One region of the Ferrimonas balearica DSM 9799 genome, then DNA from elsewhere that is predicted to be linked to it. Evidence: predicted binding sites of a transcription regulator. Region 1 holds the regulator's gene; the other holds the start of a gene.
The links. Region 1 encodes LexA, which represses DNA repair genes until DNA is damaged. Its sites were predicted from a motif close to TACTGTATNNNNATACAGTA; they were not measured.

Region 1 (12,157 bases):
ATCACGTGGTCGTAGCCCAGGTAAACCGGCACCAGCGTCACCGGACGCTCCAGACCACGCAGCACGCTGTTGACGGTCATGGCGATCATGCCGGTTTTCGGCGGCAGCAGACGGCCGGTACGAGAACGCCCGCCTTCGCAGAAGTACTCTACCGAGTAGCCGCGTTTAAACAGCTGATCGAGGTACTCGCGGAACACCGCTGAGTAGAGCTTGTTGCCCTTAAAGGAGCGACGGATAAAGAACGCGCCGCCACGACGGAAGATCGGGCCGGCGGGCCAGAAGTTAAGGTTTACCCCGGCGGCGATGTGCGGCGGCACCATGCCCTGACGATAGATCACGTAGGACAGCAGCAGGTAGTCCATATGGCTGCGGTGGCAGGGCACAAACACGATCTCGTGGCCATCCTGGGACAGCTGGCGGATCTGCTCAGCACCGCGCACATTGATGCCGCTGTAGAGCTTGTTCCAGAGCCAGGTCAGGACCCGATCACCGATGCGCATCAGGCTGTCGGAGTAATCGGCGGAGATCTCCTCCAGATACTCCAGCGCCCGCTCGCGGGCTTTGGCTTCCGAAATCTTTTTGCTCTTGGCTTCGTCAGCGATGGCGTCTTTGATCACCTCGGAGGCGAGCAGACCGTGGAACAGTGCCTGACGATCCGGCAGGCGCGGGCCGGTGGCCACGGTGCGCTGGCGGCCAAAGTGCACCCGGGCTACCCGGGCCAGCTTGTTGGCGATGGTGGCGTCGGTGCCGTGGTTGTCGGCCATATGGCGCAAGGAGACGGCCCGGGAGAAGCGGATAAAGTTGTCCCGCCCCAGCATCGCCAGGATAAAGGTCTTACGCAGCCAGGTGGGGTTCTTCTTGTTGAGCAGGGTCGCTTTGACGCTCTCCTCCTCTTTGCCGGGGTTACGGCCCCACAGCAGGCTGACCGGCACCACCTGGACATCCAGGTCGTCGTGCTCGCGGTGCAGCGACAGCAGGCGCTCGAAACGGGCTTTGAAATCGGTGGTGCGACCCTGGCTGAACAGCAGTTGGGCTGGCTCCAGCGCAATGATGCGGCTGACGGTTTCGCCCTTGATCACCAGAGGCTCGAACGGGCTGGGCAGGCCCAGCTTTTCGCAGCACTCGTGCAGCGCCAGACGGTCAGAGAATGACTCCTGGGGCAGCACGTAGACCAGCGGACGGTTTGGGTCGAGATCCAGCTCAGCGATGGGGTCCTGTGGGACCGCTTTGCTGGTCACCAGGGCTTTCTGAGCCCAGCGGAGTGGTTGTTGCCACGCCGGGAATATGTTCTGACTCACGAAGTGTGCTTCTTATTCTGGACGAACGGAATTGGGGCAGAGTGTACACCGAAAGGCCAATAACTGGCAGCGCTGACAGAGTCGATTGTGCTTCTGTTACGGTGGTCAGATCTGCGCCGGAGCGGAAACCAGGGGTTCCAGTCGGAGATGATCGGCAGAACAAAGGGATAACTTTATGCGTTGACCTGTTGAATTCATCACCATGCTGTATATACTCACAGTATCTACTGTATGAATAAACAGGGATTTAGCCAGTCCCCAGGAGCGCGCCAGCGATGAAGCCACTTACGCCCCGCCAGAATCAGGTGTTCGATCTGGTTCGCCAGCATATGCAGGACACCGGGATGCCCCCGACCCGGGCCGAGATTGCCCGGCAGCTGGGTTTTAAGAGTGCCAACGCGGCGGAAGAGCACCTTAAGGCGCTGGCCCGTAAAGGCTTTATTGAGATTGTCCCTGGTACCTCCCGCGGCATCCGTCTGCTCTACAACGAGCCGGAGCCGGAGCAGTTGGGCCTGCCGCTGATTGGCCGGGTGGCCGCCGGTGAGCCGATTCTGGCTCAGGAGCATGTGGAAACCCACTACCAGATGGATGGCAACCTGTTCCGTCCGTCCGCCAACTACCTGTTGCGGGTGCGCGGTGACTCCATGAAGGAGATCGGCATCCTCGACGGCGACCTGTTGGCAGTGCACCAGACTCAGGATGCCCGCAATGGTCAGGTGGTTGTGGCCCGGGTGGGTGAAGATGAAGTGACCGTCAAGCGGTTCGAGCGTCGCGGCAACGTGGTGTATCTGCACGCGGAAAACGCGGAGTACGAGCCGATTGTCGTGGATCTGGAAGACACCGCGCTGGCCATTGAAGGCCTGGCGGTTGGCGTGGTTCGCAACGGAGGATGGCAGTAATGAAAACGCGGCAGGGAGTGCGACGGGAACATCCGGGTCTGTGGCAACAACCCGGCCTCGACTGGCAACAGGTTCAGACTGCCCCTCAGGGTGATGATGCCGGCCGTTTGGCGCTGGCCCGCCTGGCCCCGCAGCTGGCGGATTACAGCCGCGCCCCGCGTTGGCTGCTGTTGATTAACCCACCGGCATTTGACTGGAAAACCGTGCTGGCGGATGCCGGGGTCGATCTGAGCCGGGTGCTTCAGGTGCGCTGCGACGATGACGTTGCTGCCCAGTGGGCGCTGGAACAGGCGGTGTCCGGCACCACCTGTGCGGTGGCGCTGGCCTGGGTGCCCCAGCTGGATGCCCGGGATCGCCGCCGACTCGAGCTGGTATCGCGTCGTGCCCACTGTCCCGCCTTCCTGTTTGAAGTGGGCCAGGGTTCGCCGTTGGAGATCCCCAGCGCCCTGCATTAATGCCCGCCCTTGCCGCGACTGCCCGCAACGCCACCGATTCCGGTGGCGTTGTTGTTTTACCCCCTAATCGCTCTTGCCACTGGACGAAATTCCCACCTTGAACTACCCGCTGATGTGGCACGAGGGAATGGATCTTTCTCTTTTGGCTCATTGATTTGTGATCTTGATCAAGGTCAAGTCTGCTTGTAAGTTGAGTGATATTGGCGCCTGAATAATCACAATTTACTGGTGTCACTGGCCGCAAGGCAGCCGTTACGTTTGCAGTGAAAGCGTATGCCCGAGCCCTTTTGGGGAGGGGAGCTGACATGGAGCAAAGCCGTGCTGTGATGGCTCTTCTCTGGACATTGCGAAAGCAATAGTCAGAGGAGAACGTTTGTGAAGTACAAGCTGTTGGGTGGCTTGGCCACTCTGGTGGCGATGCCATCAATGGCGGATCCCTCGCTCTGGAACATGACGCCCGGAGTGACCGAGATCAGCCAGCAGGTCTACGGCCTGCACATGACCATTTTCTACATCTGCTGCGCCATTGCGGCGGTGGTTTTCGGGGTGATGATTTGGGCCCTGATCCGCCATCGCAAATCCAAAGGCGCGGTACCCGCGCATTTCCATGAAAGCACCAAGGTGGAGATCCTGTGGACGGTGATTCCGTTCCTGATCCTCATCGGCATGGCTGTGCCCGCCACCAGCACCCTGATTGCGATGGAGGATCCCTCCGATGCGGATCTGACCATCCAGGTCACCGGGTCGCAGTGGAAGTGGCACTACAAGTACTTCAACCATGAGGTGGAGTTCTACAGCCTGCTTTCTACCCCGGCTGACCAGATCGCCAACGCGGAAGCCAAGGGCGAAAACTACCTGCTGGAGGTGGACAAACCCCTGGTGATCCCTGCCAACCGCAAAGTGCGTTTCCTGCTGACCTCCGACGACGTTATCCACTCCTGGTGGGTGCCGGCGTTTGCGGTGAAGAAGGACGCCAACCCGGGCTTTATCAATGAGGCCTGGACCAAGGTGGATGAGCCCGGTACCTACCGTGGCCAGTGCGCCGAGCTGTGCGGCAAAGACCACGGCTTTATGCCGGTGGTGGTAGAGGTGCTGCCGGAAGCGGAGTTTGACCAGTGGCTGGCAGAGCAGGAGCAGGCCAGCGCCGCGGCCGCTCAGGCGGAGCAGGACTCCCTGGCCCAGACCCTGACTCTGGAGGAATCCATGGCCCTGGGGGAGCAGGTCTACAACGGCCGTTGTGCCGCCTGCCATCAGCCCAATGGCATGGGCCTGCAGGGGGTCTTCCCCGCCATCAGTGGCAGCCCGGTTGCCACCGGCCCTGTTGATGCCCACGTCGACATTGTGGTGCACGGCAAGCCCGGCACCGCTATGCAGGCGTTTGCCAGCCAGCTGACCCTGAAAGAGTTGGCGGCGGTAGTCACCTTCCAGCGTAACGCCTGGGACAACCAGACCGGTGACGTGGTGCAAACCGCGGAAGTGGCCAAGGCCCTCGGCCAGTAGCAGGAGAGTTTAGGGAATGAATACTGTCGTAACCGACCGGCCCGTCGATGAGCTGGAACGCCCCGGCGTTATTGAGGAAGAACACCACGGTCATGATGACCACCATCCCCACCCAACGGGGATCAAGCGCTGGCTGCTGACCACCAACCACAAAGAGATTGGGACGCTGTACCTCTGGTTCAGTTTCATCATGTTCCTGACCGGTGGTGCCATGGCGATGGTGATCCGGGCCGAGCTGTTCCAGCCCGGCATGCAGCTGGTGGACCCGCACTTCTTTAACCAGATGACCACGGTGCATGGCCTGATCATGGTATTCGGCGCGGTGATGCCCGCCTTTACCGGCCTGGCCAACTGGATGATCCCGATGATGATTGGGGCACCGGACATGGCGCTGCCGCGGATGAACAACTGGAGTTTCTGGATCCTGCCGTTCGCCTTTGCCCTGTTGCTGGGCAGCCTGTTTATGGAGGGCGGCGGCCCGGCCTTCGGCTGGACCTTCTACGCCCCGCTGTCGACCACCTTCAGTGGCGATTCCACCGCGCTGTTCGTGTTCTCGGTTCACATCATGGGGATCAGCTCGATCATGGGCGCCATCAACGTGATCGTGACCATCGTGAACCTGCGTGCCCCGGGCATGACCTGGATGAAGCTGCCGCTGTTTGTCTGGACCTGGCTGATCACCGCCTTCCTGCTGATTGCGGTGATGCCGGTGTTGGCCGGTGTGGTCACCATGGTGCTGACCGACAAGTACTTCGGCACCAGCTTCTTTGATGCCGCCGGCGGTGGTGATCCGGTGATGTTCCAGCACATCTTTTGGTTCTTCGGCCACCCCGAGGTGTACATCATGATTCTGCCGGCGTTCGGGGTGATCTCCGCCATCGTCCCGGCGTTCTCCCGCAAGAAGCTGTTTGGCTACGCCTCGATGGTGTACGCCACCGCCTCCATTGCCGGGCTCTCCTTTATCGTCTGGGCCCACCATATGTTCACCACCGGGATGCCGGTGGCGGCGGAACTGTTCTTTATGTACTGCACCATGCTGATCTCGGTGCCCACCGGGGTGAAGGTGTTTAACTGGGTGGCCACCCTGTGGCGTGGCTCCATCAGCTTCGAAGCCCCCATGCTGTTCTCCCTGGCCTTTATCGTGCTGTTCACCATTGGCGGACTGTCCGGGCTGATGCTGGCCATCACGCCGGTGGACTTCCAGTACCACGACACCTACTTCGTGGTGGCCCACTTCCACTATGTGCTGGTGACCGGCGCGGTGTTCTCCATCATGGCGGCGGCGTACTACTGGCTGCCGAAATGGACCGGACACATGTACTCGGAAACCCTGGCACGCTGGCATTTCTGGACCTCCATCATCTCGGTCAACGTGCTGTTCTTCCCGATGCACTTCCTGGGGCTGGCGGGGATGCCGCGCCGGATCCCGGATTACGGGCTGCAGTTTGCTGACATCAACCAGGTGGTCTCCATCGGCGGCTTTGCCTTTGGCCTGTCGCAGCTGATCTTCCTGGCGCTGGTGATCAAGTGCATTCGCGGCGGCGAAAAAGCCGCGGCCAAACCCTGGGATGGGGCCGAGGGGCTGGAGTGGACGGTGCCGTCACCGGCGCCGCTGCACACCTTCGACACCCCGCCCAAGGTCGCCTGAGGCTGCCATGGCGAATGCGCAGGAAAATCGCCGTCTGATCACCACCCTGATTGGGGTGGTGGTCGGGATGTTCGGCTTCGGTTTTGCCCTGGTGCCGCTGTATGACGTGTTCTGCGAGATCACCGGCATCAATGGCAAAACCTCCGGTGAAGTAGCGGCACAAAGCCGAACGGTGGATGAACAACGGGTGGTGACGGTGGAGTTTATCGCCCGGGTTCAGGGCGACATGCCCTGGGAGTTCAAGCCGGTGGTGAACCGGCTGAAGGTGCACCCCGGCGAAAGCCGACAGGTGGCGTTTTATGCCCGTAACCTGTCGGCTGAAGCCACGGTGGGTCAGGCCATCCCCTCGGTCAGTCCTGGCCTGGGGGCGCTCTATTTCTCCAAGGTCGAATGCTTCTGCTTCAACCAGCAACCCCTGGCGGCCGGCGAAGAAGCCGAGCTGGGCCTGCTGTTTTACCTGGACCCGGAACTGCCACCGGAGATCCAGACCGTGACCCTCTCATACACGCTCTACAACATCACCGACAAGGTGAGTGAGCGCGGGTAAGGAGACCAAAATGAGTCAACACGAACGTTATTACGTACCGGCCCAGAGCCCCTGGCCCATTGTCGGTGCGGTAGGGCTGTTCCTGATTGCCCTGGGGGCTGGCAACTATGTGGCCAGCCTGTCCAAAGGGGGCGGCATGGGCGGCTATGTGCTGCTGGCCGGCATCGCCGTCATCCTGTTTATGATGGTGGGCTGGTTCCGCAATGTGATTGATGAGTCGATGTCCGGGCTCTATTCACGCCAGATGGACCGCTCGTTCCGACAGGGGATGAGCTGGTTTATCTTCTCCGAAGTGATGTTCTTTGCCGCCTTCTTCGGCGCGCTGTTTTACGCCCGGATGGTGGCCATCCCCTGGCTGGGCGGGGCGGGTAACAACGCCATGACCAGTGAGGTGCTGTGGCCAGCGTTTGAAGCGGTCTGGCCGCTGGAAACCACGCCAGACGGTACCCAGACCCAGGCGATGGGCTGGAGTGGCCTGCCGCTCTACAACACCATCATCCTGGTGATCTCCTCGGTTACGCTGCATGTGGCTCACGTTGGACTTGAGCAGAACAAGCGCAAGGTGCTGACCGGCTGGCTGGGCCTGACCATTCTGCTGGGCGCGGCTTTCCTGTTTCTGCAGGTTGAGGAGTACGTCCACGCCTACAACGAGATGGGGCTGACCCTCGACGCCGGCATCTACGGCAACACCTTCTTTCTGCTGACCGGCTTCCACGGCATGCACGTGACGCTGGGCACCATCATGTTGATCGTGATGTTCTTCCGGGTTCTGAAAGGGCATTTCACCCCGGAAAACCACTTCGGTTTCCAGGCCACCAGCTGGTATTGGCACTTTGTGGATGTGGTGTGGATCTGCCTGTTCGTCTTCGTCTACGTACTTTGACGACTCGGCGGTGATGGATAACGGGTGCGCCTGGCGCACCCGTTCTGCTCAGTAGGGGCGGGGGTTGACCGGCAACCAGCCGGCCGCCATCGCCACCACCAGCAACACCAGCACCAGAGCCGAGAGGCCAACCCGTCGGCCAAGGTGGCGGGTCATGCCGCCCTCTTCACCCCGGATCATGGCGAAGCCGGCGCGGCCGAGGCTAAACAGGATAAACAGCAGCAGCAGTACGATGACGGTTTTGAACGCGGTAATCACAGGCACTCCTTGTGGTGATATTGAGGGGGCGCAATGAGCCAACCAGTACGTCCTGCAATCTGGGCTGCCCTGATAGCCACTGTGCTGGCCATCGGCGTCCTGGTCAAGTTGGGGTTCTGGCAGCTGGACCGCGCCGAGGAGAAGCGGCACCTGATGGCGCAGTTGGCGCAGCGGGCTGAGCAGACCCTCCACTGGCCTCTGCCGGACTGGCCCGGTGAGCAACTGGCGGGTTACCGGCTGGCGGGCACCGTCGAGCCGGTAACAGAGCGGACTCTGCTGCTGGATAACCAGACTCTGGATGGGCAGGTGGGTTACCGCTGGCTGCAACCGGCGCGCTTTGATGGCGGAGCCTGGATCCTGCTCGACCTCGGTTTTGTCCCGGTGGCACGGGGGGATCGCACCCTGCCAACGTTGCCGACGCTGCCCGAGAGGCTCAGTGTCAGCGGCCGCTTGTACCGGCCCGGCCACAATCCACTCAATGCCCATCTGCTGCCGGAAGCGGGTTCTGTCACCCGTATCCAGGCGCTGGAACTGGCGCAGCTCAGTGATCATTGGCAACAGCCGGTGGCGCCGGTGGTGTGGCTGGTAGAACAGCCTGAACTGGTGGGTTTTGCCCGTTCATGGCAGCCCATCAACCTCAGTCCGGAGAAACATCAGGGCTATGCCCTGCAGTGGTTCGGTCTGGCCGTGGCGCTGGTCATCATTCTGTTGAGGATGATTCAGATTGGTCGCTTGCAACGGTCTGCTCAGGCCGATAGGTTGGAAACATAATGTTTTGGCCGCCTGCGGTACCGGTGGTCGTCGTGGAAGTGGATAAGAGGAGCCCTCATGAACTCCCACAACAACGGTACCGCCAAACGCACCCTGTGGTTGCTGCTCGGCGCCTTCATCCTGCCGGTCGTACTGGCCTATCTGTACCTGACCCAGGGTTGGTACCAAAGTGGTGCCACCAACAAGGGTCAGCTGCTCAACAATCTCTCCTACCAAAGCCTGGCGGTCAGTAACCCTGCCGAGCGTCAGTGGCAGGTCATCACCCTGCTGCCAGCCCACTGTGACTCAAACTGTCAGGACCGTCTGGCCACCCTGCGTCAAACCCACATCGCCCTGGGGCGGGAGCAGGACCGGGTGGTGCCGCTGGTTTACCTGACTGACCAGAGCGACCCCGACATTCGCGGCGAGTTGGCCAGCCAGGCGCTGCGGGCCGCCGGTGCTGAGATGCCGGTGCAGCAGGCATTGGCGGATGTGGCCATGGTGGTAGTCGACCCGCTGGGCCAGTGGGTGATGGCCTACCCGGCGGTGCAGGGCACCGAAGCCCAGATCCAGCAGGGGCGTGACCTGCTCAGCGATCTGCGCAAGCTGCTCAAGCTGAGCCGGATTGGCTAGGAGGCCCGATGAAGAAACTGACGTTTGCTACTCTCTGCCTCACCTTTGTGGTGATTCTGCTGGGGGCCTTTACCCGACTGACCGACGCGGGCCTGGGGTGTCCGGACTGGCCGGGCTGCTATGGTTTTCTTACGGTGCCCTCAGCCGAGCACGTGGAGGTGGCCGAAGCCCGCTTCCCGGAGCGCCCGGTTGAAGTGGCCAAGGCCTGGGCAGAGATGGTGCATCGCTACGTGGCGGGCACCCTGGGGCTGTTTATCTTTGCCCTGGCGCTGCTGTCGCTGAAATCCAATGGCCCGAAAGGGCTGCCCTGGCTGCTGGTGGGGCTGGTGCTGTTTCAGGCGGCGCTGGGGATGTGGACCGTCACCCTGAACCTGTTGCCGGTGGTGGTGATGGGGCACCTGATGGGCGGGTTTGCCATCTTCAGCCTGCTGTTCCTGCTCTGGCTGCGGCAAAGCGATAACGCCATCGAACTGTCGCCCCTGCGTGTGCTGGCCACGGTGGCACTGGTGGTGCTGTTGGGACAGATCATGCTGGGGGGCTGGACCTCCGCCAACTATGCGGCATTGGTCTGTACTCAGCTGCCCATCTGCGAGGGGGACTGGATGGGCAATTTGGCGCCGCTTGACGCGTTTCATCCGTTGCCGCCTCCGGCAGAGAGTTATGAGTTTGGGGTACTGGACTATCCGGCCCGCATGACCATCCACGTGAGTCATCGTATCGGCGCGGTGATCACCGCGTTGGTGCTGCTGTGGCTCTGGTGGCGTCTGCGTCAAAGCGGAGCCAACCGGGTTGCGGCCGTGCTGGGCACCGTCCTGCTGGTGCAGGTCGCGCTGGGTGTGACCAATGTGGTTGGCTCGCTGCCGCTGCCGGTGGCTGTGGCGCACAACGGAGTGGCAGCACTGCTGCTGCTGACTCTGGTTTGGATCAATCATCTGGCCTGGCAGCGACCGGCCAAGGAGGGGTAAATGGCAAAGCTGATACTGGCCCTGACTCACGCGCCATCCTGGCCCTGGCGGGACTATCTGGAGATGACCAAGCCCAAGGTGGTGGCGCTGATGCTGGTGACCGCACTGGTCGGCATGGCACTGGCCACCCCGGGTTGGATACCGCTCACTGCCCTGATTTTCGGCCTGACCGGCATTGGCATGATGGCGGGTTCCGCCGCGGCCATTAACCACCTGGTGGACCGCCGCATCGACACCATCATGGCCCGCACCCACAATCGTCCGCTGCCCAAGGGACGAGTGGCACCGCGTCAGGCCCTGATTTTCGCCGCGGTGCTTGGGGTGGCCGGGTTTACCCTGCTTTATGCTCTGGTGAATCCGCTGACGGCGTGGCTGACCTGCGCCAGCCTGGTCGGGTATGCGGTGATCTACACCGGCTTTCTGAAGCGGGCGACGCCACAGAACATCGTGATTGGCGGCCTGGCCGGGGCGATGCCGCCGCTGCTGGGCTGGACCGCGGTGACCGGGGACTTCCACGGCCACGGCATGCTGCTGGTGATCATCATCTTCGCCTGGACGCCACCGCACTTCTGGGCGCTGGCGATCCACCGGAAAGAGGATTACGCCCGCGCCGGACTGCCGATGCTGCCGGTGACCCACGGTGTGGAGTACACCAAAACCCACATCCTGCTCTACAGCTTCCTGCTGGCACTGGCCTGCCTGTTGCCGGTGTTAGTGGGGATGAGCGGCCCTCTGTATCTGCTGGGCTCCACCGTGCTCAGTGGTTGGTTTGTCTGGCGCGCCTGGCAGCTGAAGTTCCAGCCGGAGCGCTATGAACCCATCAAGCTGTTCCTGTTCTCCATCTGGCAGCTGCTGGCGTTGTTCGTGCTGCTGCTGGTGGACCACTATCTGGAGCTGCTGCTATGAAGGCGTCGAACCAATGGATTGTGTTGCTGGGGCTGGTGGCTCTGGTGGCGGGGCTGTCCCTGAGCCTGAAGGGCCCCGCGCCGCGTCCGGAGGTGTCGGCACTGTGGCTGGAGCAGGCGCGGCCACTGCCGGAGTTCTCCCTGACCGACCACAACGGCCAGCCCTTTGACCGTGCGCGGCTGGAGGGGCAGTGGAGTTTGTTTTTCGTGGGCTACACCTCCTGTCCGGACGTGTGCCCCACCACCATGTCGGATCTGGCCCGGGTCTATCCTAAGCTGGAGGAGCGGCTTGGCGAGAAGCCGGTGCAGGTGGTGTTGCTGTCGGTCGACCCCGGCCGGGATGACCCGGAGAAGCTGGGTCAGTATGTCGAGTTCTTCCGGCCCGGATTTATGGCGGTGACCGGTGAACACGCCCAGCTGTTTCCCTTTACCCAGTCGCTGGGGCTGGTCTACGCCCTGGTGGACAACCCCAATGGTGGCGAGTATCTGGTGGACCACTCCGCCGACCTGGTGCTGATCAATCCTGAAGGGGCGATTGAGGCGTTCTTCCGCCCCAGTGGTGAACTGGGCACCCTGCGCAAAGTATCGATGGCGCAGCTGGAGCAGGACCTGCCGGTGATCATCGGGGCGTACTCAGGTTGAAGGGGCGCAGTACCGCAATAAAAAGGCACCCATTCGGGTGCCTTTTTATTGTTCAGACTCGTTACTCCGCAGGCCAGCTGCCATCAGGATTGGCCTGGATCCACGGCTGGGAATACCAGTAGTAGCCGTTTTGGCTGCGGCTTGGCGCAGTGCAGTTGTAGCGGCTACGGCCGGCGGGCAGCGGCAGGTCGGCCTGGATGGTAAAGGTATTGGCGTCCAGCCAGGTCGGGGCCTTGGCTCCCTGACCCTGGATAAAGCACATCAGCTCCTTGGTGCGGACGTCATCCCCGGCCAGGGTTACGGTCAGGGTGGGGCGATTGCGGCCGATCAGTTCGGACTCTTCGCCGTCCACCGCCGCCACCGGCATATTGAGGCTGTGCAGTTTGACCTTAAGGGTGGCCATATCGGCGTAAGGCCCGGCAACCGGGTAGCGCGGAACGGCGGTCAGGCTGGAGTAGGGGCCGGCGGCACCGGAGTGCTGGCCGATACCGACAAAGCCCATATTGTCGAGCAGCTGGCGCAGGGCCTGGTTGTACTCGCCGTAGGGGTAGGCCAGCATCTTGACGTTATGGCCGGTTTTCTCGGCGATGATCGCCTCGGTTTTCTCAATATCGGCACGGATGCGCGCTTCCCACTGGGCCTGATTTTCCCCCTCCTGCTTGCGGATAAGGTGACCATGGCGGTAGCTGTGGTTGGCGATGGTGGCGCCCTCCTGGCTCAGTTGGCTCAGGGTGTCCCAATCCATCATGTTGGCGCGGCCAACCGGCTCCGGGT
Region 2 (12,157 bases), 1.1 Mb from region 1:
GGTGAAGCCACCCACCAGGTCAAAGTAGCTCTGGGAAGCGATGCCGTCAGCAGCCAGGGTATCGGTTTCACCGTCGTAATCAACGGAACCGTAGTAACGCCAGCGAGCAGTGGCAGTCCACCAGCTGTCCATGTCGTAGCTTACGCTCAGAGTGTGACGCCACTCAGGCTGGGCGAAACACTGAACGCTTACCACACCAGAACAGTCGTAGTTCAGTTCCGGCTTACCGGCCAGCGGCTGGTATTCCTTGGTCAGGGAGTAGCTGCCCGCCAGGGTCATGTTGAAGTTACCGCCCAGCAGTTCCTGCAGGTAGTTGGCGCTTACGTCAACACCTTCCCACTTACGGCCACCTACGTTGTCAGACAGGTTGATAACGTAGCCTTCTTCACCAATCCAGAGGCTGCCAGACTGGTTACGGTTGATGTTTTCACAGAACTCGCCGTTCTCCACACAGGAGTCGATGATGGTCTGGGCACCAACGGTACCAATCACATCTTCCATCTCGATGTTCCAGTAGTCGACAGTGAAGTTCAGGCTGTCGAACGGCTGGGCAACCAAACCGATGGTGTAGGTATCAGCAGTCTCCGGCTTCAGCTCAGGGTTACCACCAGCAAACTGGTTGTACTGGCTGGCGGGTGAAGCACTGACGTTACCGTACTGGGCAGCGGTCATGCCGGTGCGCAGACACTGCTCCAGAGTGGCATCCGGCACACCGGTATCCGGGTTGTTGGCACAGGGATCGGCACCGTCAAACAGGCCGACGCTCTGAGCGGCAAACAACTCGGCTACGTTCGGCGCACGGGAGGCGCGGTTGTAGCTGGCACGAGCTTTGTAACCATCAAAGATGGTCCAATCAAAAGCAAACTTGTAGGTGGTGTCGCTGCCAGAGGTGGAGTAGTCAGACCAACGCCAACCCGCTTCCAGAATCAGGCTTTCAACCGCCACAACGTCTTCGATCAGGGGAACGCTGACTTCAGCGAACAGTTCGCGAACGTCGTAGCCACCCTGCAGGCTCTCGGTCGGGCCACCCTGACCCAGCAGCAGGCCCTGCTCGAATACTTCGTCAGAGATACGCTCGAACTCAATCTCACGCCATTCGGTACCCACTACCGCAGCAATCGGAGTGGAAGCGGTCGGCAGAGCAAAGTCGAACTCACCAGACACATAGGCGTTGGCGATCATCTGGGTCACGATGCCGTTAAGAACACCGGTACCGGTCAGCTGACCAGCAGCTTCCGGAGTCACACCGTTGAGGGTGAACACTTCGTACGGGATACAGTCACCAGTACAAGGCTCAGCGCCAACGGCACCGATGGCCTGGTTGATGCGCGGGCCGAAGAAGTCGTTCTGGTAAACGGAAGAGGAGGAGGTCTGACCGTACTGGAAGCTCGCATCGTAGAACCAGGAGTCAGAAATATCACCGTCTGCACCCATTACGATACGGAAGGAGTTGTGCTCCAGGCTGTCCATACGCGGACCGCCTTCTACGTTACGCTTACCGATGTAGGCGATGAACTGGTCATCCGGGCCAATACCCAAGCCATCCTGAATCTGCTGCTTCTGCAGGTCGCTCAGCAGCTCATTGTCGAAATCCATCACGTAACCTTCGTTAAAGAAGGTACCGGATTCCGCAATCTGCGCCGCAGTCACGTCGTTCATGTAGGACACTTCGAGGTACGGACGAACGTAATCGTTGATCTCGTAGTTGGCGAATGCACCCAGGGTGAAACGCTCATCAGGACGCATGAAGTGGTTGATCGGGGCGTAGTTGTAACGCTCGCCGAAATCTTCCACAAAGCCGTTGCCGTTGCGATCCAGAGTCCAGAACAGTTCGGTGTCGAAGTTCTCGTCGTAGATGAAGAAGGTCGGGATCGGGGTGTTAGCGGAACCACCACAGGCGGTGCCGGAGGCATTCAGCGCACAAGAGGAGTAGTCACGCTGACCCTGCAGCAACTCGTTGTTGCGACGCCAGCTGGCGTAAGCGGTGACGTGACCTTTACCACCATCAAAGGCACCACCCATTACAACGTCGATGTTGTAGGCTTCGCCATCGATGCCGTCAGACCCGGTGGGGTATTCAAAGTTACGCTCATCCATCAGACCCTGGATGTAGCCATTATCATTGTCATGCTGGTAACCAGACGCACCGGCGTTGATTTCGAAACCTTCGAAATCGTCCTTCATGATGAAGTTAACAACACCGGCTACGGCATCAGCACCGTAAGTGGTAGAAGCACCACCGGTCAGGATCTCAACGCGCTTAATCATGGCGGCGGGGATCTGGTTAACGTCAGCGGACTGGGTGTAGATGCCACCCGGCTGAAGACGACGACCATTCACCAGCACCAAGGTACGGTTAGCACCCAGACCACGCAGGTCAAGGGTCGCAGTACCGGAAGAACCGTTAGAGATAAAGGAGTTACCGGCCGCCTCAACCTGGGGCAGCTGGTTCAGGATGTCTTCTACGCGGGTAAAGCCGATCTCCTGGATCTCTTCTGCGGTGAAGACCTGTACCGGGCTGGAACTCTCAACGTCAGTACGCTTAATACGAGAGCCGGTAACCTCAATACGCTCAACTTCGTCTGTTTCAGCAGCGATTACCGCCGGAGCAGTCAAGGCTGCGGTGGAGGCGCCGACAATCAGTGCAAAGCGAACAGCTTTAGACACAACGCTGTTGTTATGCATGTGTTTTCTCCCTGGACACATCAGTGTGTTTATAGTTTTTTCCTTCCCCCCGACTGCATCCCTGAGGAGGAGGTGATAGAGGGCATCGCCCAATCTGTCAGCACTGATGTAACCAGAATAAAAACACCTAATCAACCATTAATTTACATCTTGATTACAGGAAAAATGAACCATTTGGCTCAGAAAAGGTCGAGACCAGACCTGCATTTTTGCTGGGCCCATGCAGGACTTACCATAGATTATGCGCCGTCTTGGCCAACCAGCAGAATCAGAAGAAGAAACGGGCGCCTATGCCATACAGATCCTCTTCTCCCAAACCTTCAAAGCCAAAGTCACTGTCATCGATCTTGGCCTCGAAGTAGAGGCGCAACTGGGTGCCCCACTCGTAGTGTGCACCTACGATGTATAAGCGCTTGCGATACACCCCGTTAACTTCCTCATAACTTGCATCATCCGACTTCAGCTCGTTGATCCCGGACACCAAAGTCAGGTTGTTGTCGAAGGTCCAGTTCAGCATCACTTCATAGCCGTTGCCGTTAAAAACGCGGTTCTGGTTGTCGATCTCGTGGTTCTCGGTATCGGCGTAGTTGACAGCGAGATAGAGCCCCGGTTGATACAACGTCCCGTAGCTGGCACCGAAGATCAGCGCTTCATCCTTCAGTTCAGCCACCTGTTGGCGGCGAAAGGTCGAATCAAAGTCCCCCCGGTTATAGGCAACACCCACCATCCAGTTCTGCCAGCGATAACGAAGCGAGGCGCCATAACTGTCGTCGTATTCAATATCGACATCTTCAAACACCGCACACTCAGCGGGAGGATTCTCCTCCTCGCACTCTGGCGGCGGCAGGATCCCTACTTCACCCGCAACCCGTGCCTGATACTGAAGCCCAACGCTGAAACCGCCCCAATCGTTGCGATATTGCAGGGCGCTGTCTGCCCGTCCGGTACCGGACAGCCCGCCATCAGAGCCGAAGTTGTAGGTACCGGAGGCGAGGCCCCCGGTCATGATGAAGTTGTCGGTCGGGCCCGCCACGTCGTAATAGACCGACCACTGTTTACCCGCAGACAGCCGGCCATAGCGGTCATGCTCAAAGGCCAGAAAACCCAAACGATTAAACAGGAAGTCCCCTTCGCGGGCGGCTTGCAAAGAGTCACCGTTCAGGGTCAGTTGGCTGCCGGAGTCGATGGCATTGAAGCCCCACTCCATCATCGCTTCGGCGGTCCATTCACGGGTAACCGAGCGTTCATAGTGGAAGCGGATACGGGAGGAGGAATCGAGCAGCTCGGTATCACCGTCGGTTTGCACCAGGTTAAAACCAAGGTGACCACCGACAGAGAACCGGTTGAGGTTATCGTCGTAAAGCGTAATCGCAGAAGCGGGTGATGCCAGCAACACACCCAAAAACACCGGAGTCAATCGCATACATACACCATTAAGACGCGCAGGAGGTGATCCTGAGTCTAGTCCATGGCCCTCGTGGCGATAGCTCGGGCAAACGCCAGATGCAAAAAAGCCACCGCAGTGGCGGTGGCTTTTTGTTTGGCGGGTATGCGTCCTATTACAGGAAGATACGCAGACCTACAGCGAAACCGTCGTCGGTATCTTTGATGTCAGAACCGTGGTCAACCTTGTAAGCGCCGTAAACAACGGTGTTCGGAGTCAGTTTGTACTCAGCACCGAAGTTGGTGTACTCCTGAACGGTCAGGTCGTTGGTGGTGTCTTCAACACCTTGGTACAGAACGTACAGGTTCAGACCGTTGTTCAGACCGTAAGCAGCCAGGGCTTCGTAACCATCGGCTTCGTCAGCGATGATGGCGTTGCCAGCCAGCTCGGAGTTCTGCAGGTTCTCGGACATGGCGTAAGCACCGGCCAGGTACAGGCCTTTGCCGTAGGTACCGTAGGCAGCAGAGAACGCGTGAACGTTGGCATCTTTAACACCGCCGTTTGCAGCGTAATCAACGTCGCCGCCGCTGTAGGCGTAGCCCAGTTTCACACCGGCGATGCCGTAGGTAACAGAAGCAGACAGACGATCATCATAGATGTCGTTAGCACCCTGCCACTGAACACCGAAGTTCAGGTCGCCAGCGTTGCCCAGGGAAACGCCGTTGCGGTACTGAACGGATTGGTCAGCACGACCCAGACCCAGTTTGCCACCGTCGGTGCCGTTGGCGTAGGAGAACAGGGAGTCAGAACCCCAGGCGATCGGCATATCGGTCGCGGCGGTTACGTCGTAGTATACGGACCACTGCTTACCGGCAGACAGACGACCGTAGTCATCGTGGCCAACACCGATGTAACCCAGACGGGTGGAGAAGCTCTCACCGCTGGTCACGAAGTTGCTCATGCCCATTTCGATGCGGCTGTCCAGCTTGAAGCCGTCACCCAGATCGCGGTTGAAAGAGAAGTTGATACGCGGGGAGTTAGCGCCCAGCTGGGTATCACCATTCTTATCGGACAGTTCAACAGTCAGGTGACCGCCCATGGAAACGGAGTTTACGCCGTCGTTGTACAGTTCAACAGCGGAAGCGCCGTTGGCGAACATCAGTGCCGGGATAGCAGCAGCAAGCAGAGTCTTTTTCATGGATTTGCCTAACCAATCAAGCGTCATATATTCGTTTGGTGTCCCCCATATATTCCATGGGAACTTTTTAGTTCGTCCGCTGACGGGCTAGGACAGTATCAAAGGGCAGGAGTCGCCTAAAGAGATTAAGATCACACTTTTTGCCGAGTGAGCAATATTACTGACCATTCCTTACGAGTTGTCACACTTTATCCTGTCAAGTTATCGCAAAAATGGCATATTTATCACCATTTATTAACATTTAGAACAGGCCCAGCTGGTCACCATCCAGTTCAGAAAAAGCACGCCCCAACACACTTAAAACCGGCTCAGCCACAGGCTGCAACTGCTTCTCTACATAATGTTCATAGTTGATGTTGGTTTCACCCAGCCCTAACGGATATGGACCGGATTGGCCAATCAAATAGCGAATTCGACTGCCTTTTCGATACACCACATCATTTTGTAACTGGTTAGCCAGTCGCGCGGCCTGCACATGCGGTGCATTGGCCTGATAACCTTCCAGATCACGCCGCAGCCGTTTGCTGTAAACCAGCTCACTGTCCCGCTCACCCGCACGGGTTTCGCGAATCCAACGACGCACCAATCCGGTTACCGGCTTTCCGCTGAACCACTGTTGGTACAGCTCCTGTTGAAAGGCCCGGGCCAGTGGGGTCCAGTCACTCCGTACCGTCTCCATCCCCTTAAAGGTCAGGACCAGCCCCTCCGGCCCCTCTACCCCACCGACGTATCGCTTTTTTGACCCTTCGCTGGAGCCACGGATGGTGGGCATAAAGAAGTGGTGATAGTGCGTTTCAAACTCCAGTTCCAGCGCACTGTCCAGGCCCTGCTCAGCCAACTTCTGTTGCCAGCGCTGATTCACCAGAGTCACCAATTCACGGCCAATGCGCTGGGCGGTATCGGTATCCGGTTCATCGCCAATATGAACAAACGTCGAGTCGGTATCGCCGTAGATAACCTGATAGCCCTCCGCCTCAATCCAGCGCCGGGTGGTTTTCATGATGTCGTGGCCGCGCAGAGTAATGGAGGAAGCCAGACGGGGGTCATGAAAGCGACAACCCGCCGCGCCCAAAACCCCATAGAAGGAGTTCATCAGGATCTTGATGGCCTGGGACAACGGCCCATTGCGGGCCAACTTGGCCTGCTCCCGCTGCTGCGCCAGCTCCGCAATGATGGCGGGCAGTCGATGCTGAGTCCGGTGGAACCGGGCGCCACGATAGCCCTCAACGGTCAGTGCCGGGTCGGGCTCCGCCAGGCCCGCCACCATCCCCATCGGGTCGATCAGAAACGAGCGAATGATAGAGGGATAGAGACTCTTAAAATCCAGCACCAGGACATTGCGGTATTTGCCCGGTATGGAATCCATCACGTAGCCACCCGGACTCGGGGGGATATCGTGACTGTCCAGATTGGGGGCCACAAATCCGGCCCGATGCAACAGAGGCAAATAGCGATGGGTAAACGCCGCCACCGAGCCACCGGTGCGATCCAACTCGAGACCCGTCATCTGACTCCGGGCCAGGGCAAAGTCCAGCAGCTGAGTGTGTTCAAAGATGCGCCACACCAACTCGCAGTCTTTCAGGTTGTAGTGGGCCAGTGCTGGCTTGTTATGGCGGAAATTGTGCTCAATCTCGTTAAGGCGGCCACGCACATCGTCGCAGGCTTTGCCCTCCCCCAGCAGAGACTGCGCCACCGCATCCAGGGCATAACTTTCAAAGTGGTAGAACGCGGCTTTCAGCCAGTCGATGCCATCCAACACCGCCCGACCCGCAATGCCACACTCCCGGCCCGGGCCCGCCTGCTCACGCCAGCGCGGTTCACTGCCATCCCGTCCCAGGCTGAGCCTCAGTCCATGATGCTGAGCCCGTTTCTGCAGCAGCGCCAGATCGAAGCCGATCACCGACCAGCCAATGATGATGTCCGGGTCGTGTTGCTCAAACCAGTCCAGCATCGCTCGCAGCAACGCCGCCTCATCTTCCACGTAGTGAAGGTAATCTGGCCCCCCCTGCTCCGGCCCCACCATCAGCACACATTGATGGCCTTCGGCATAAAAGCCAATGGAGTACAGTTCGCCATGGCGGCTGCACTCAATATCCAGTGACACCATACTGGGCTGATGACTGGGTGTGGCCGGTCTGGCCGCCACAATGGCGTTATTGGCAACCCGTGCAGCCATGGCACCGCAGATAAACCGCTCCATCAGGTAACGGTCGCAAGGGCGTATGTCCGCTTCATACAGACGCAACCCCGAGGTTTCGGCATATTGACGAATGGCTCGCCAGAGCGCGGGGTCAGACACATAGAGTGCGTCAACCGGTGCCAGCTCGAAATCCCGGGCTTCGGTGGCGCTCAGCCGCCAGCCAGTGCGCTGGCCCAGCCATTGCCGCCAGGCGTCAGTATCCGATTGGCGTATCAACCCGGTGTAGGGTTGCCCCGGCACCACCAGACAGCGCGGCCCGTCGACGGTTGACAGCCAATACACCAGTTCCGCCCCGGTTGCCGTCGGGCGGGTTTCCCGGCTGAGCAGCCAGCCGGACTCTATCGTTTCAGATCCCATGCCCCCATTGTCGGCCAGATACTGGGTATATGTACAGGCTCGAAAGACACAATGGCCGATTGACGGTGCAGCATGGACCACCACTTTCCCAGAGCATTGTCGCCAAGACACTGGTATTCTATACAGCCGTTTTTTACCTGTTAGGGATCCCGCCGCCTCATGCTCAGCGACAAAGTGAAAAAATCCACGCGCACGGCCTACAACAATCTGGCCGACGCGATCCCCAATTTTGTCCGACGCAAAGAGCAGAATTACCTGGTGGCGGAGATCGCCAAAACCCTGGCTGGCGCCTACCAGAAAGACCGTCGCATTATCGTGGTACAAGCGGGCACCGGTACCGGTAAATCCCTGGCCTACGCTTTGGGCGCCCTGCCGCTGGCTTTAGCGCAGGGTAAGAAACTCTGCATCTCCACCGCCACCGTGGCCCTGCAGGAGCAGCTGGTTAATAAGGACTTACCCCTGTTGCAGCGACACAGCGGTTTGCAGTTCCGCTTTGGCCTGGCCAAGGGGCGACAACGCTACGTCTGTTTGTCCAAGCTCGAACTGCTGGCCGGTGAAGTGCCGGACAACCAGGGAGCGCTATGGGAAACCAAACCCGCCGATGGCGACGTGGCCCTGCTGAAGCGCCTGCATCAGGCGTACCACGACGGTAAATGGGACGGCGAAGTGGACTCGGTGCCCGAGCCGGTGCCGGATCACCTGTGGTCCCAGATCGCCTCCGATAAACACAGCTGCAACCGCCAGTTGGCGGCCCACCGCGACTGTCCGTTCCACAAAAGCCGGGAGAAGATGGACAGCTGGGATGTGCTGATCATCAACCACAGCCTGCTGCTGGCTGATCTGGAGCTGGGCGGTGGCAAGATCCTGCCCGATCCCGACAGCATGTATTACGTGCTGGACGAGGCCCATCACCTGCCCCAGGTAGCCCGTGACTTCTCCGCCGCCAGTGCCACCGTAAAAGGCTCCATCGATGCGCTGGGCAAACTGGAAAAGCTGGCCCACAAACTGGCCCGGGAGCTGGCCAGTGACAAAGCCGCCATCACCGCCTCTGAACTGTCCGAAGATGTCGATTCGCTGACCGAGCAGATGGGCCAGTTGCAGGCGTTCTGCGACAACAACCCCTTCCTGTTTGATAACCCGGACCGACGCCACCGCTTTGCCGGAGGCGTGCTGCCGCCGGTACTGGTCACCCTGGTTGAAAGCCTGGGCGGCGCCAGCCGTGGCGCACTGAAGCGGCTTGGCAAGCTGCAACAGATGTTGATGGAAGCGATCAAGGATGGCGAGATCAAAGGCCACAAGGCCGAGCCTCTGGTGGCGGACCTCGGTTTTGCCATGCAGCGGCTGGAGAACCAGGACAACCTCTGGCAGATGCTGGCCAAGCCGGTGCCGGAGAAGAGTGCCCCGCAAGCCCGCTGGATCGACAAACTGGATGGCAACCGGGATGACTACCTGGTCAGCGCCTCGCCCATCGAGATCGGCTTTATGCTGGAGGAGATGTTGTGGAGTAAGGCCGCCGGGGTGGCATTGCTCTCCGCCACCCTGATGGCGCTGGGCAACTTTGATCATTACCGCCATCAGGTGGGGCTGCGTGCCGATGACGGCACCCGCTACCTCAACCTGCCCTCCCCCTTTAATTATCAGGACAACGCCACGCTGTTCCTGCCCAAGGTTGAGGTGGAGCCCAATGATGATCGCTTCTCCGACGTCCTCAACACGATGATACCGGCCCTGCTGGAAGAGGAGTCCGCCAGCCTGGTGCTGTTTACCTCCTACCGGCAGATGGAGTCCGTGGCGGAATCGCTGCGTCGTTTTAAACGTCTGCCGGTACTGGTGCAGGGAGAATCGCCCCGGCAGGAGCTGATCCGAGAGCACAAGGCTCGCATCGATGCCGGCAAGCCCTCTATCCTGTTCGGCACCGGCAGCTTCTCCGAGGGTCTCGACCTGCCCGGCGACTACCTGACCAACCTGATCATCACCCGGGTGCCGTTTGCGGTACCGACCTCTCCGGTGGATCAGGCCCACGCTGAGTACATCAAGGCGAAAGGCGGCAACCCCTTCCTTCAATTGGCGGTGCCCGACGCCGCCAAAAAGCTGGTGCAAGCGTGCGGCCGTCTGCTGCGCAACGAACAGGATTATGGCAGGATTACCATCCTCGACCGACGTCTCGTCAGCAAGCAGTACGGCACCGCCCTGCTCAACTCGCTGCCCCCCTACCGCCGCCACATTGAATATTGAGCGGCGGAGCTAAGGAGAACCCCCTTTGGAGCTGGCTCTGGATTTCAACCTGATGGCTATGCTGGCCGCTGTCGCCTTCGTGGCCGGCTTTGTCGATGCCATCGCGGGTGGTGGTGGTCTGCTGACCATCCCCGCCCTGCTGACTGCCGGTTTACCGCCCCATCTGGCGCTGGGCACCAATAAGTTGGCCGCCACCTTTGGCTCGGCCACCGCCAGCTACACCTTCTATCGCAAGAAGTTGTTTGATCCGCGCTTCTGGCAGCGCGCCTTCTGGGGCACCTTGCTCGGTGCCGCCATTGGCACCCTTGCGGTCGACGCGCTCAGCGTGGACTGGCTGGAGCGTGCCCTGCCCCTGCTGATTTTGGCCATTGCCGTGCATTCACTGGTCAGCAAGCCCCCGCAGGAGGAACAGCACCAACTGCCCGAAGCGACCAAGTCGGTGCACCGCCGCCAGTGGGGACAGGGTCTGGCCATCGGCTTCTACGACGGCTTTGCCGGCCCGGGTACCGGCGCCTTCTGGACCGCCTCGTCGATGATGCTGTACAAGATGAATATCCTGTTGTCATCCGGCCTGGCCCGAAGCATGAATTTTGTCAGCAACGCCACCTCGCTCGGTTTCTTTATTGCTCTGGGCCATGTCCAGTTCAGTATCGGCATCGCCATGGGCCTGTCGCTGATGGCCGGTGCCTGGATTGGCGCCCACTCCGCCATCCGCTTTGGCGGTCGCTTTATCCGTCCGGTGTTTATTACCATGGTGATGATCATCGCCGCCAACCTGGCCTGGAAGGCGTGGCTATGAGCAGTCCGATGCTGCAACGGTTGGAAACCCAGCTGGCCCGGTTGGAGGAGCAGGTGCGGGAGCACGACGCTCAGCTGACCCCGGCCGACAAAAAGTGGCTGGCCAACCAAAGTGCCTTTCACGACCAATTGTTCGACCACCAGGGTGCCAGCCTGAGCAGCTGCCTGCAGGTACTGAGACAGGACCTCAAGCAGATCCAGCAGCTGGAGCAGCTTGGCGCCCGTCCAGATGCGGTGGAATTGGTATGCCACCGCTTCGCCAACCGCTTCAGTGCCGTCGCCCAGGCGTTGGCCAATACGGCGGTGATGCGTCGTGGTCACCAAACCAGTGCTCTGGCTGGTGCCCGCCGTAACGCCAAGAAAACCAACAACGAATACCACTGGATCGCCCGCTCAGTCATGCGCTCCAGCCACCAACTCTACGATGAGCTGCGCAAACATCAGAACTGGGCAGACCGTCTGGAACAGAAAATCCGTGAACTTGAGCAGCGCTTGGACTTGCATCAGGGCGCGGACAAAATCACACTGCAAAATGAAATCCTGGCCACCCACAAGCGATTAGGTCGTTGTCGCCAGGCAATGACCTTTATCGAGCAGCGCATCGCGCACCTGGAGAAGCCCGGACGCGGATCGTTCTAAAGGAGAACCGAATGAAAAAGGCCATGGCTCTGAGCCTCGCCCTGCTGGCGTCCCCCCTGTCCTGGGCGGAAAGCCTCACCATCCCGATGGAGTTTGAGTTTGTGGCCCTTGATGGCACCAAGGTCAGCTCCTCCCTGTTCAGCCATAAGGATGAGCTGGAGCTGACCCCGGGCCAGCGCAAGATCGCCCTGCAGTACAAAGATCTGGTGCCGGAAAGCGTCGGTGACGGTCACCGCCGGGTATCCTCTTCGCCGTTCGTGATTACCCTGAACGTTGAGCCGGGCGTGGATTACCAGTTGGCCGCCGACCGCCGCATTCTCGACGTCAAAACCGCTGAGGCTTACGCCGAAGCGCCGCAGGTGGTGATCACCGCCAGCAACGGTGCGGCCGCGACGTTCTCGCTGCAGCAAACCCAGTCTGACGAGTCCAGCTTTGTTGACAAGCTGCTGGGTGACCAGCCCACTGCCCCGAGCGCCGAAGACGCCGCTCTGGCCGCCACCGCCAGCGGCACCGCGGCTGTCGCCGCCAGCAACGCCAGTCAAGAGAGTGCCAAGCCCGCAGCGCCGAGCGCCCCGACCGATGCCCGTGCAGAGGAGATGCTGAAGTACTGGTGGGAACAAGCCGACGACGCCACCCGCAAAGCCTTTATGAGCTGGGCGGT

Region 2: the regulator LexA is predicted to act here: its motif matches at 7,844-7,863, upstream of FBAL_RS05960 (DNA polymerase II).

The regions. Positions count from the first base shown of each region.
Region 1 is NC_014541.1:203,414-215,570, forward strand. It holds gene plsB (glycerol-3-phosphate 1-O-acyltransferase PlsB) at 1-1,298, opposite strand, end outside; gene lexA (transcriptional repressor LexA) at 1,574-2,197, shown strand; gene FBAL_RS00955 (hypothetical protein) at 2,197-2,652, shown strand; partial or broken gene coxB (cytochrome c oxidase subunit II) at 3,070-4,131, shown strand; gene ctaD (cytochrome c oxidase subunit I) at 4,169-5,800, shown strand; gene FBAL_RS00970 (cytochrome c oxidase assembly protein) at 5,808-6,347, shown strand; gene FBAL_RS00975 (cytochrome c oxidase subunit 3) at 6,358-7,230, shown strand; gene FBAL_RS00980 (DUF2909 family protein) at 7,279-7,488, opposite strand; gene FBAL_RS00985 (SURF1 family protein) at 7,522-8,259, shown strand; gene FBAL_RS00990 (hypothetical protein) at 8,317-8,871, shown strand; gene FBAL_RS00995 (COX15/CtaA family protein) at 8,880-9,836, shown strand; gene cyoE (heme o synthase) at 9,837-10,742, shown strand; gene FBAL_RS01005 (SCO family protein) at 10,739-11,383, shown strand; gene FBAL_RS01010 (polysaccharide deacetylase family protein) at 11,445-12,157, opposite strand, start outside.
Region 2 is NC_014541.1:1,278,737-1,290,893, reverse strand. It holds gene FBAL_RS05975 (TonB-dependent receptor) at 1-2,667, opposite strand, end outside; gene FBAL_RS05970 (porin) at 2,954-4,108, opposite strand; gene FBAL_RS05965 (porin) at 4,245-5,267, opposite strand; gene FBAL_RS05960 (DNA polymerase II) at 5,509-7,824, opposite strand; gene dinG (ATP-dependent DNA helicase DinG) at 7,984-10,059, shown strand; gene FBAL_RS05950 (sulfite exporter TauE/SafE family protein) at 10,112-10,858, shown strand; gene FBAL_RS05945 (primosomal replication protein) at 10,855-11,496, shown strand; gene FBAL_RS05940 (DUF2057 domain-containing protein) at 11,508-12,157, shown strand, end outside.